3 regions of the Streptomyces sp. NPDC048290 genome follow, and region 2 is predicted to be linked to each of the others. Evidence: riboswitches for the same ligand, from Rfam matches in the RefSeq annotation. Region 2 holds a riboswitch; each other region holds the start of a gene.
The links. A riboswitch is a leader RNA that binds a small molecule or an ion and turns the genes downstream of it on or off. The one in region 2 is predicted to bind cyclic di-AMP.

Region 1 (3,267 bases), on a different contig from region 2:
TAGTTCTGCTCCAGCAGGATCGTCGTCGCGTCCGGGTAGTCCTCCTCGAACTGGAGGATGTTGCGGATGGTGGCGCCCCGGAAGGCGTAGATCGACTGGTCGGCGTCGCCCACCACGCACAGCTCGGCGGGCCGGAGGTCGTCCTCGCGGGGCGGTACGTCCTCGTCGTGCGCGCCCGTGCCGACGAGTGCGCGGACCAGGGCGTACTGGGCGTGGTTGGTGTCCTGGTACTCGTCCACCAGGACATGCCGGAAGCGGCGGCGGTAGTGCTCGGCGACATCGGGGAACGCGCGCAGCAGGTTGACCGTCGTCATGATGAGGTCGTCGAAGTCGAGCGCGTTGGCCTCGCGCAGCCGGGACTGGTAGAGCGCGTAGGCCTGGGCGAGGGTCTTCTCGAAGCCGTCGGTCGCCTGGGCGGCGAAGTCCTCCTCGTCGATCAGTTCGTTCTTGAGGTTGCTGATCTTGGCGCTGAAGGACTTGGGCGGGTAGCGCTTGGGGTCGAGGTCCAGGTCGCGGCAGACCAGGGCCATCAGGCGCTTGGAGTCGGCGGCGTCGTAGATGGAGAACGACGAGGTGAAGCCGAGCTTCTTGGACTCGCGGCGCAGGATGCGGACACAGGCGCTGTGGAACGTCATCACCCACATCGCGTGCGCGCGGGGGCCGACGAGCTGCTCCACGCGCTCCTTCATCTCACCGGCGGCCTTGTTGGTGAAGGTGATCGCGAGGATCTGGCCGGGGTGGACACCGCGCTCGGCGAGCAGATAGGCGATGCGGTGGGTGAGCACCCGGGTCTTGCCGGAGCCCGCGCCGGCCACGATGAGCAGCGGGGTGTCCGCGTGGACGACCGCCGCGCGCTGGTTCTCGTTGAGCCCGTCCAGCAGCGCGGCCGGGTCGAGGGCGGGGCGGGGGGCGCCGTCCCGGTAGAACGCGTCCCGGCTCGGGGGCGTGTCGAACTTCCCGCCGAACAGATCGTCCGGAACCGGCTCCGGTACGTGATCGTCCTCGGGCGGAGGCGGGGGTTCCTCCTCGTGCCCGCGAGGGGTCCGGAGGTCCGCCAGGAAGCTGTCGTCAAAGAGGCTGCTCATCGCTCTCCGAGTCTAGGCCGCCCCACTGACAACCCGTGGCCGTCCCGGACAGATCCCGCGCCCGCCCCGCCCTTTCCGGTGGTCACACAGGGTGGCGGATCTTGAGCAGGGCGGGGTGGGAGGGGGTGCGGCGGACACCGTAACGACCGCCGGACGGAAAGGTCACGAAAATGTATCGGGCATATCGCCCACCAACCTTCACAGGCGCCACAGCAGTTGGCTACCGTTCCCGACAGGCCGAACGACCCCCACCGGCGAACCTCGCCGGGCCGTCCGGCCTCCGCCGAGTCCGGCGAGCCCTCGCGGCGGCCGGAGCCGGGGACCCACCGACATCTGGGGTGAATCGGTCCCGACTTCCTTGCAGGAGCGGACCGTAGGGCAACCCTTCCGAAGCACCCGCCCGAACCCGACAGCTAACCCGGTAGGCGGCCCATGGAAGGAGTCGCCTCCTTTGGCGTCGCACCGCAAGTACCGCCCCTCGGGCCCGCGCGTGGCCGGAATACGCACACCCGCCCTCGCCACCGCGGCCCTCACCTCCGTCGCCCTGCTCTCCCAGACGGCCGACGCCGCTCCCGCGGACGACAAGCCGAGCCTGGAGGAGGTCGAGAAGAAGGTCGACGACCTCTACCGCCAGGCCGAGTCGGCGACGGAGAAATACAACGCGGCGAAAGAGAAGACCACCAAGCAGCGCAAGCAGGTCGACACCCTGATGGACGACGTCGCCCGGCGCGCCCAGAAACTGAACGACGCGCGGGAGGAACTGGGTTCCTACGCCGCCGCCCAGTACCGCACCGGGGCCGCCGCCCCCAGCACCGCGAGCCTGCTGCTGGCCGACTCGCCACAGGACTACTTCGACCAGACCCAGCTGATGGGGCGGCTCACCGAGCGCCAGAAGACCGCGGTCGACGACTACTTCGCCCAGCAGTCCGACACCATGGACAAGCGCCGGGAGGCTGGGAAGAGCCTGGAGACCCTCACCGACACCCAGGACGACCTCAGGACGGCCAAGGCGACCGTCCAGCGCAAGCTGGCGAACGCGCGGGAACTGCTCTCCGATCTGACCGCGCAGGAGAAGGCCCGGCTCGCCGAGATCGAACGGCGCAAGCAGGCAGAGGCCGAGCGCAAGGCCGAGGAACTGGCCCGGCAGCAGCAAGCCGAGGAGGAGCGGCGCCAGGAGGAGGCCGCCCGGCAGCAGACCGAGGAGCAGAGCGGCTCCGCGGGCTCGGCGGGCTCGGCGGACTCCGGTTCCGGCTCCACCGGCACCGGCACCGGCTCGGACCCGTCGGCCACGGACCCGGCCTACTCCACCAAGGCCGAGAAGGCCATCGCGTTCGCCCGCGCCCAGATCGGCAAGCCGTACGTATGGGGCGCCACCGGACCCGGCTCCTACGACTGCTCCGGCCTCACCCAGGCCGCCTGGAAGGCCGCGGGCGTCACCCTCCCGCGCGTCACCTACGACCAGGTCAAGGCGGGCACCACGGTCACCGTCTCCGCCGCCCGCCCCGGCGACCTCGTCTTCTTCTACGACGACGTCACCCATGTCGGCCTCTACATCGGCAACGGCAAGATGATCCACGCCCCCAAGCCGGGCGCCTACGTCCGCGAGGAGTCGATCTTCTACGACGGCGAGTCGTCCATCCACAGCGTGGTACGGCCCGCCTGACGTCCCGGAGATCCGGGACGGGCGTGGGGGCGCGCGGTAGTGAACCGTCCCTAGGGACGTCCGCGCGCCGGGGGCGCGTGCGGAGAGGCACGCGCCCCTTCGAGGTCAACGGGTCAACGGGTCAACGGGTCAACGGAAAGGTAACCCTTCGCGCGGAATGTACCGATCGCCGGACTTTCCCTCGGTCGCCGTGCGCGCCCCCACGTTCCCCGGCGGCGCGCTCCTTACCATCGCCCCATGTCCGGCACCACATCCCTCCGCGCCTGGTGGGCGCAGCGTCCACCGGCAGCCGGGTCCGCCGTCATGGCGACCGGCATCGTGTCGACGGGGCTGAATCTGGCCGGATACGCCGTACTGTCCGGGATTCTGCTGGTGGTGGCCGCGATCACCTGGCTGGCCCTGGCGGCGGACTTCACCTCACGCCTGCTGGGCGACCGCGGGAGATGGCTGGAAGAGGCCGGTACGCCCACCGCGCTCACCGCCGTCGCCGCCACCACCGTCCTCGGCACCCGGCTCTCC
Region 2 (3,267 bases):
TCCTGTGTGCCGCCTACGGGAACGGGTGCGTAGGGGGCGCCTCCGGCAACGCGTACATAGGGGCGCGTCTGGATGGCGGTGCAGACGGGGCACGTCTGGAAGGCGGTGCGGAAGGGTCGCCTCGGGAAGGAAGGGGCGCCTCGGGAAGACGGTGCGGAAGGGGCGCGTTTCAATCGGTGTGCTGACCGGTCCGACCATGGCGTACACTGGTGACACACCGACGCGGGGTGGAGCAGCTCGGTAGCTCGCTGGGCTCATAACCCAGAGGTCGCAGGTTCAAATCCTGTCCCCGCTACTCAAGGCTCAGGGCCGGAATCCGGATCACGGATTCCGGCCCTGAGTGTTTTCCGCGCCCCGCCCCCCCGCAGCCCTGGCGCTCCCCCCTCGTCCATTCATCCGGTCGGCCCGCCCGGCTCGCCCGTCCGCCGTGCTGCGGCAACGCTGGACTGACGGAGACGAAGGCGGGAGACGCGAGGTGCTGCCTGGTGAGGCGGAGGGCGAGGGGCCGTACACCGGGCCGCGCGGCACGATGCCCCGGGGCAGTTCGCCACAGGGCGGCCCCGAGCGGGGCGGCTTCTCGTACATCAGACCGGTCGTGCGTGTGCTGCCCGCCCTGCTGATCGTCGGCGGCGCGGTGTACGAGACCGTGATGCCCGCCCACTTCACCGCCGTGCCGTTCTTCACCGCGGCGCCCCTGGTCGCGGCGCCGCTGTTCGGGCTGCGCTACACCGTGATCACCGGTGTCGTGGCCCTGGTCGTCATGTTCATCGTCCATATCGGGGTGGACAAGCCCCTCGCCGCCGAGACCATCACCGAGGCCGTCACGGTGGCCACGGTCTCCGTGCTCGCCGTGCTGATCAATGTCCTGGTCCGGCGCAGTGACGCCCGGCTCGCCTCCGCGCGGGAGATCGCCGAGGCGGCACAGCGCGCGGTGCTGCCGGAACCGGACGACCGGATCGGCGGCTTCGACATCGCCGCCCGCTACGAGGCCGCCCAGGCGGGCGCGTTCATCGGCGGCGACCTGTACGCGGTGCAGGACACCCCGCACGGGGTCCGGCTCGTCGTCGGGGACGTACGGGGCAAGGGCATGAGCGCGGTGGCCGCCGTCGCGGTGGTGATCGGGGCGTTCCGGGAGGCGGCCGAGCAGGAGGCCACCCTGGAGGCGGTCGCCGCACGGCTGGAGCGGGCGCTCGCGCGGGAGGGCACCCGGCGCGACGGGCTGGACGCCTACGAGGGGTTCACCACCGCCGTGCTCGCCGAGATCCCGCACGGCCGGGCCGTGGTGCGGATGGTCAACCGGGGGCACCCGGGGCCGCTGCTGCTGTACGCCGACGGCACCCTGCGCGAGCTGGACGCGCCCGAGCCCGCCCTGCCGCTGGGCATGGGCGACCTGGGGGCGTGGCCGGACCGGGCGCAGGAGGCGGAGTTCCCGGGCGGGGCCACGCTGCTGCTGTTCACCGACGGGCTGTCCGAGGCGCGGGACGGGAGCGGGGTGTTCTTCGAGCCCGAGGACCGGCTGGCGGGGCGGCTGTTCGGGGGCCCGGCGGACCTGGTGGCGGCCCTGTCCGAAGAGGTACGGCACCACACCGGGGGCGGGATGACGGACGACATGGCGCTGCTCGCCGTACGGCGGCCCGGCCCGGCACCCGGGCGCCCGGCCTACGGTCACGGTGAGTGAATGGACGACCGCCCTCCGCATAACAACTGAGTCACCATCACATGAGGGCGGTTGTGGAGTGCCCCACGAGACCGGTGTGAGACAGGCCCAAGGCGGGGGTGACTCGCCCGAATTTCCGCCCTCGTGGCCCGTACGTCCAGCGTAAGAGCGTGAATGATCTCCAGGAAGCGCTTGGAAATCACCCTTGGGTTCTATTACTGTCCGATAACGCAGCGCGGTCGTCCCAGCCGTCACAAGAGGCGGCTCCGTGCGCAAGCGCCGAATCCCGTGAGGGAACCGGGGAACCACCACCTTGGGGTGAATCGGGCGTACATCGCCATGGAGACATGGCTGATTTACGCGCGTAGGAGACCTTCCTGCTCCGAACCCGTCAGCTAACCCGGTAGGCGAGAGGGAAGGAAAGGAGTACGCCTACGTGGCGTCCAACCGGCCTGCTCCAGGGGCCCCGTTCATACCCGCCCAGCGCAGCGACGACACCGTCGTCTACGGCGGCCCCCGCACCGACGAGGGCCCGTGGGAGGAATGGAACCCCAGCGCGGAGACCGTCCGCCCGGTCCGCGGCCGGCACCGCGTCGCCAAGCAGCGCGGCGGACTCGCCCGCGGCGGCCTGGCCCGCAGCTCCACGGTCCTCGGCGTCGGTGTCATAGCCGCCGTCGGCGCGGGCGGCATGGCCACCGCGCAGACCGGCAAGCCGCCGGTGGCGATCTCCCTGCCCGACCTCCCCACCTTCACGGACGACGCGGACGCGGAAGAGCCCGCCGCCGAGCCCGAGACCGCCCCGCTCAGCGGGATCGGCGTCACCCCGGCCGACACCGGCCAGGGCACCACCGACGCCGGTGAGGCGCTGCGCGCCCGCATCATGGCCCAGGCCGAGAGCCAGCAGGACCAGGTCGACACCAAGGCTGCCCAGGCGGTGCTCGCCGCCGCCGAGAAGAAGGCCACCGCGGCTGCCGAGAAGGCGGAGCGGGAGGCGCGTGAGAAGGCCGCCGCCGAGAAGAAGAAGGCGGAGGAGGAAGCCGCGCGCAAGGCCGAGGAGGAGCGCCTCGCCAAGCTGGCCAAGCAGTTCGCGCTGCCGACCTCGTCGTACACCCTCACCTCGACCTTCGGCCAGGCCGGTTCGCTCTGGTCGTCCGGCTACCACACCGGCACCGACTTCGCCGCGCCCACGGGCACGCTCATCAAGGCCGTCCACTCCGGCACCATCACCTCGGCGGGCTGGGACGGTTCGTACGGCTACAAGACCGTGCTGACCCTCGACGACGGCACCGAGGTCTGGTACGCCCACCAGTCCTCGATCAGTGTCAGCGTCGGCCAGAAGGTCACCACCGGCGAGGTCATCGGCCGTGTCGGCGCCACCGGCAATGTCACCGGCGCCCACCTCCACCTGGAGGTGCACACCAGCTCCGGCGGCGGCATCGACCCGCTGGCCTGGCTCCGCGACAAGGGCCTGAACCCCTGACGGTCCGAATGCCTGACGGTCTGGATCCCTGAGGTCTACGGCCGTGACGGTCTGAATGCCCTGATGGATCCGACCCGCTCGACGTCCGCGTCCCGCGTGCTGCGTTCCGCACTCCCCGTTCCGCGCCCCC
Region 3 (3,267 bases), on a different contig from region 2:
GGGGCCGCGCGATGTCCGTATTCTCTGATCATGGCCGCACCCACCGCATATGCCGCACGCACCGTGCGCAGCACGTTCGCCCTTGTCGCCACCGACCTCGACGGCACGCTGCTGCGCGGCGACGACACCTTCTCCGACCGCTCGCTGGCCGCACTGGCGCGGACCGCCGAGGCCGGTGCCCGGCATCTCGTGGTGACCGGTCGCCCGGCCCCCCGGGTGCGCCCGCTCCTGGAGCAACTCGGCAGCACCGGCCTCGCGGTGTGCGGCCAGGGCGCGCAGCTCTACGACGCGGGCGCGGACCGGCTGCTGTGGTCGGTCACCCTGGACCGGGAACTGGCGGAGACCGCGCTCGGCAAGATCGAGGCCGAGGTCGGAGAGGTGTACGCGGCGGTCGACCAGGACGGGGTCGACGGGCTCACGCTGATCGAGCCGGGCTATCTGATGCCGCACCCCACGCTGCCCGCGGTGCGGGTCGGACGCCGGGCCGAGCTGTGGACCGAGCCGATCAGCAAGGTGCTGCTGCGCCATCCCGAGCTGACCGACGACGAGTTGGCGTCGGTGGCCCGCGCGGTGGTCGGCTCGCTGGCGACGGTCACCATGTCGGGGCCGGGGACGGTCGAACTCCAGCCGTGCGGGGTGACCAAGGCGACCGGGCTCGCGCTCGCGGCCCGGCGGCTCGGTGTGCGCGCCGAGCACACCATCGCGTTCGGGGACATGCCCAACGACATCCCGATGTTCGACTGGGCCGGACACGGGGTGGCGATGGCCAACGCCCATCCCGAACTCAAGGCGGTGGCCGACGAGATCACCACGTCGAACGAGGACGACGGCATCGCCGTCGTCCTCGAACGACTCTTTCCTCAGGTCCGATAAGCAGGCCCCATAGGCAGGTCCCATGAGTCGGCCCCATAGGCAGGCCCGATAAACGGGTCCTATGAGCGGGTCCTATAGGCAGGCCCTATGCGAGTCCCGCCCTCCGGCAGTCGCCGCCCCCACGGCGCTCCGGCACCGGACCGCACGGCGCTCCCTGGGCGGGCCCCAACCCGCGCGGTGAGCCGTGCGACGGATCAGTACGCGCCGAACACGTTGTCGATCGAGCCGTACCGGTCGGCCGCGTAGTTGCACGCGGCGACGATGTTCGCGATCGGGTCGTACGGGTCGTAGATCGTCCCGGAGACGTGGTACGCGGCGAAGGTCGGGTCGATCACCTGGAGCAGGCCCTTGGACGGGGTGCCCGCGGCGGCGTTGGAGTCCCAGTTGTTGACGGCGGCCGGGTTGCCGGACGACTCGCGCATCACATTGCGGTGGATGGAGTCGTAGCTGCCGGGGATGCCGTTCTGCGACATGATGTCGAGCGCCTGGCGAATCCAGCCGTCGAGGTTGTTCGGGTAGGCGGAGGTGGCCGCCGAGACCGCGGTCGGGGTGGCGGCGGTGGCGCTGGTGGCGCCGATGAGCGGCAGGGCGAGCACGGCGGCGCCGGTACCGGCGACGGCGAGCTTGCGGGTGATGCGGCGGACGCGCGGGGAGCGGTGCGCGGACATGACAGACATGACGGACATAGGGAACGGTTCCTCTCCTACGCCTACGAGGTGAGCTGTCGGGTTCGGGCGGGGAGGTGCCCGGCCGGCCTTGCGGCACGGCTTCACCCCGAGCCGTTCCGGACGATCGCAGTCGCGTAGCGGTACAAGCGGTACTACGCGGTTCTGCGGTGTCCGGCCCGGCGACTTACCTGGGTCCCCCGCTCCTGCCGTGGATCTAGTGAGTTGGTGCGGGCGGTGGCAGGACTCGGCGTCCGCCCGACTGGCCGGGAACGTATGCGAGAGCGGATGTCCGAAACAAGTGGCGGAATCACAGATCACCGCTTCTGATCTTCCTTCGCCCCTTTGCCGCACATGATCCTTTGCAGCTGAAAAGGGTCAACTCGTGAAACGGGGAAGGGGAATCGGTGTGCGGCTGCGGAGGAGTTGTGGGCGGCGGCGAGTGAGCCACATCACGCCCGTTCGCAAGAGTGGCAAATCGGGCAATGCACCCAAGTGCCTATTAACTAGCGGTGCGTGGAGTCCGATGCTCCCAGGTGCGATGGAAGACGACCTCGCGACCGAGGGTGCAAATCACCTCATTAACGGTCAAAAACTCCGTCGCCGTGCAGCTCATCTCCGACCGGACCCGGACCCTGGTGTCCCAGGCCGCGTCCGGCCGGTGCAGCCGGATCGTCCGGTCCGACCGGCTCCGCGCCGAGAGCGCGTCACCGTCCCGGACCGTGTACGACTCCAGGGCCTCCTCGGTGACCTCCAGACCGTCCGGATGCACCCAGGTGCCCCGGGGGCCGGGCGCGATCTCCAGCCGCCACTCGCCCCTGGCCACGTCCCGCACCACCAGCCGCCCGGGACGCGGCGCGTCCAGCGTGACGGCGGAGACGACACCGAGCGGCTCGGCCTGCTCGGGCGTGTCGTCGGGGGCGCCCACATGTACGTCGTCCGGTGCCTGGGCCGGTGTGTCGCCGGGGGCCTGTACATGTGCGTCGCCTGGTGCCTGGGCCGGTGTGTCGCCGGGGGCGTCCCCATGTGCCTCGCCCGGCGGCTCCACCGGCGCGTCGCCCGGCGCCTCCACATGTGCCCCGCCCGGCGCCTCCCCAGGCACCCCCACCGCCGCCCCCACCGGCGCCTCCGCAGACGTCGTCCCCGCCGGAGCCCGCCGTACCGGCAGCTCCAGGGAGCTGCCCGCCGGGTCCAGGAAGAACCCGGCCTCGGAGCCGGGCTGCGGCCACACCCAGGGCCAGTACGCGGAGGACACCGCCAGCCGCACCCGGTGGCCCGGTGCGAAGACATGCCCCAGGGTGCCCAGCGCGAAGGAGACCTCTTCGGTCGCGCCCGGCGGCCACCCCACCGCCCGCTCCCGCCCCGTCCGCGCGGAGAGGTTCAGCACGCCCCGGGTCACCAGCGTCGAGGAGCCGTCCGGGGCGATGTCGCACAGCCGGGCGATCACCTGCCCGCGCGGCACCTCGCAGCGCAGCCGCAGCCGCACCAGGGGCCGCCCCAGCACCGCCGTCCCCGCGCCGAGCGGGAAGTCGAAGCAGACCGACCGCCCGTCCTCCGCCCGCTGGTCCGGCGGCAGGTCGGCGTCCTCCCCGCGCGGCAGGAAGGCGCCCGCGTCCACCCCCGTGTGCATCGGGGAGCGGACGAGGACGGGGGCGCCCTGGAGGGCGTACACGACCGGCGTGACGTACGGGGAGGGCCAGCCGGGCTCGCCGGTCCAGCGGCCGGGCAG

Region 1: another riboswitch for cyclic di-AMP. It lies ahead of AB0D49_RS03070 (NlpC/P60 family protein); the one in region 2 lies ahead of AB0D49_RS33585 (M23 family metallopeptidase).
Region 3: another riboswitch for cyclic di-AMP. It lies ahead of AB0D49_RS09255 (transglycosylase SLT domain-containing protein); the one in region 2 lies ahead of AB0D49_RS33585 (M23 family metallopeptidase).

Annotation. Positions count from the first base shown of each region.
Region 1 is NZ_JBEZLM010000002.1:175,104-178,370, reverse strand. Features, by position in the region: gene pcrA (DNA helicase PcrA) at 1-1,085, opposite strand, end outside; cyclic di-AMP (ydaO/yuaA leader) riboswitch at 1,357-1,529, shown strand; gene AB0D49_RS03070 (NlpC/P60 family protein) at 1,537-2,748, shown strand; gene AB0D49_RS03065 (tellurite resistance/C4-dicarboxylate transporter family protein) at 2,986-3,267, shown strand, end outside.
Region 2 is NZ_JBEZLM010000026.1:22,850-26,116, reverse strand. Features, by position in the region: tRNA gene AB0D49_RS33595 (tRNA-Met) at 222-295, shown strand; gene AB0D49_RS33590 (PP2C family protein-serine/threonine phosphatase) at 530-1,678, shown strand; cyclic di-AMP (ydaO/yuaA leader) riboswitch at 1,925-2,082, shown strand; gene AB0D49_RS33585 (M23 family metallopeptidase) at 2,094-3,137, shown strand.
Region 3 is NZ_JBEZLM010000004.1:424,509-427,775, forward strand. Features, by position in the region: gene AB0D49_RS09250 (HAD family hydrolase) at 31-873, shown strand; gene AB0D49_RS09255 (transglycosylase SLT domain-containing protein) at 1,068-1,550, opposite strand; cyclic di-AMP (ydaO/yuaA leader) riboswitch at 1,565-1,771, opposite strand; gene AB0D49_RS09260 (CocE/NonD family hydrolase) at 2,041-3,267, opposite strand, start outside.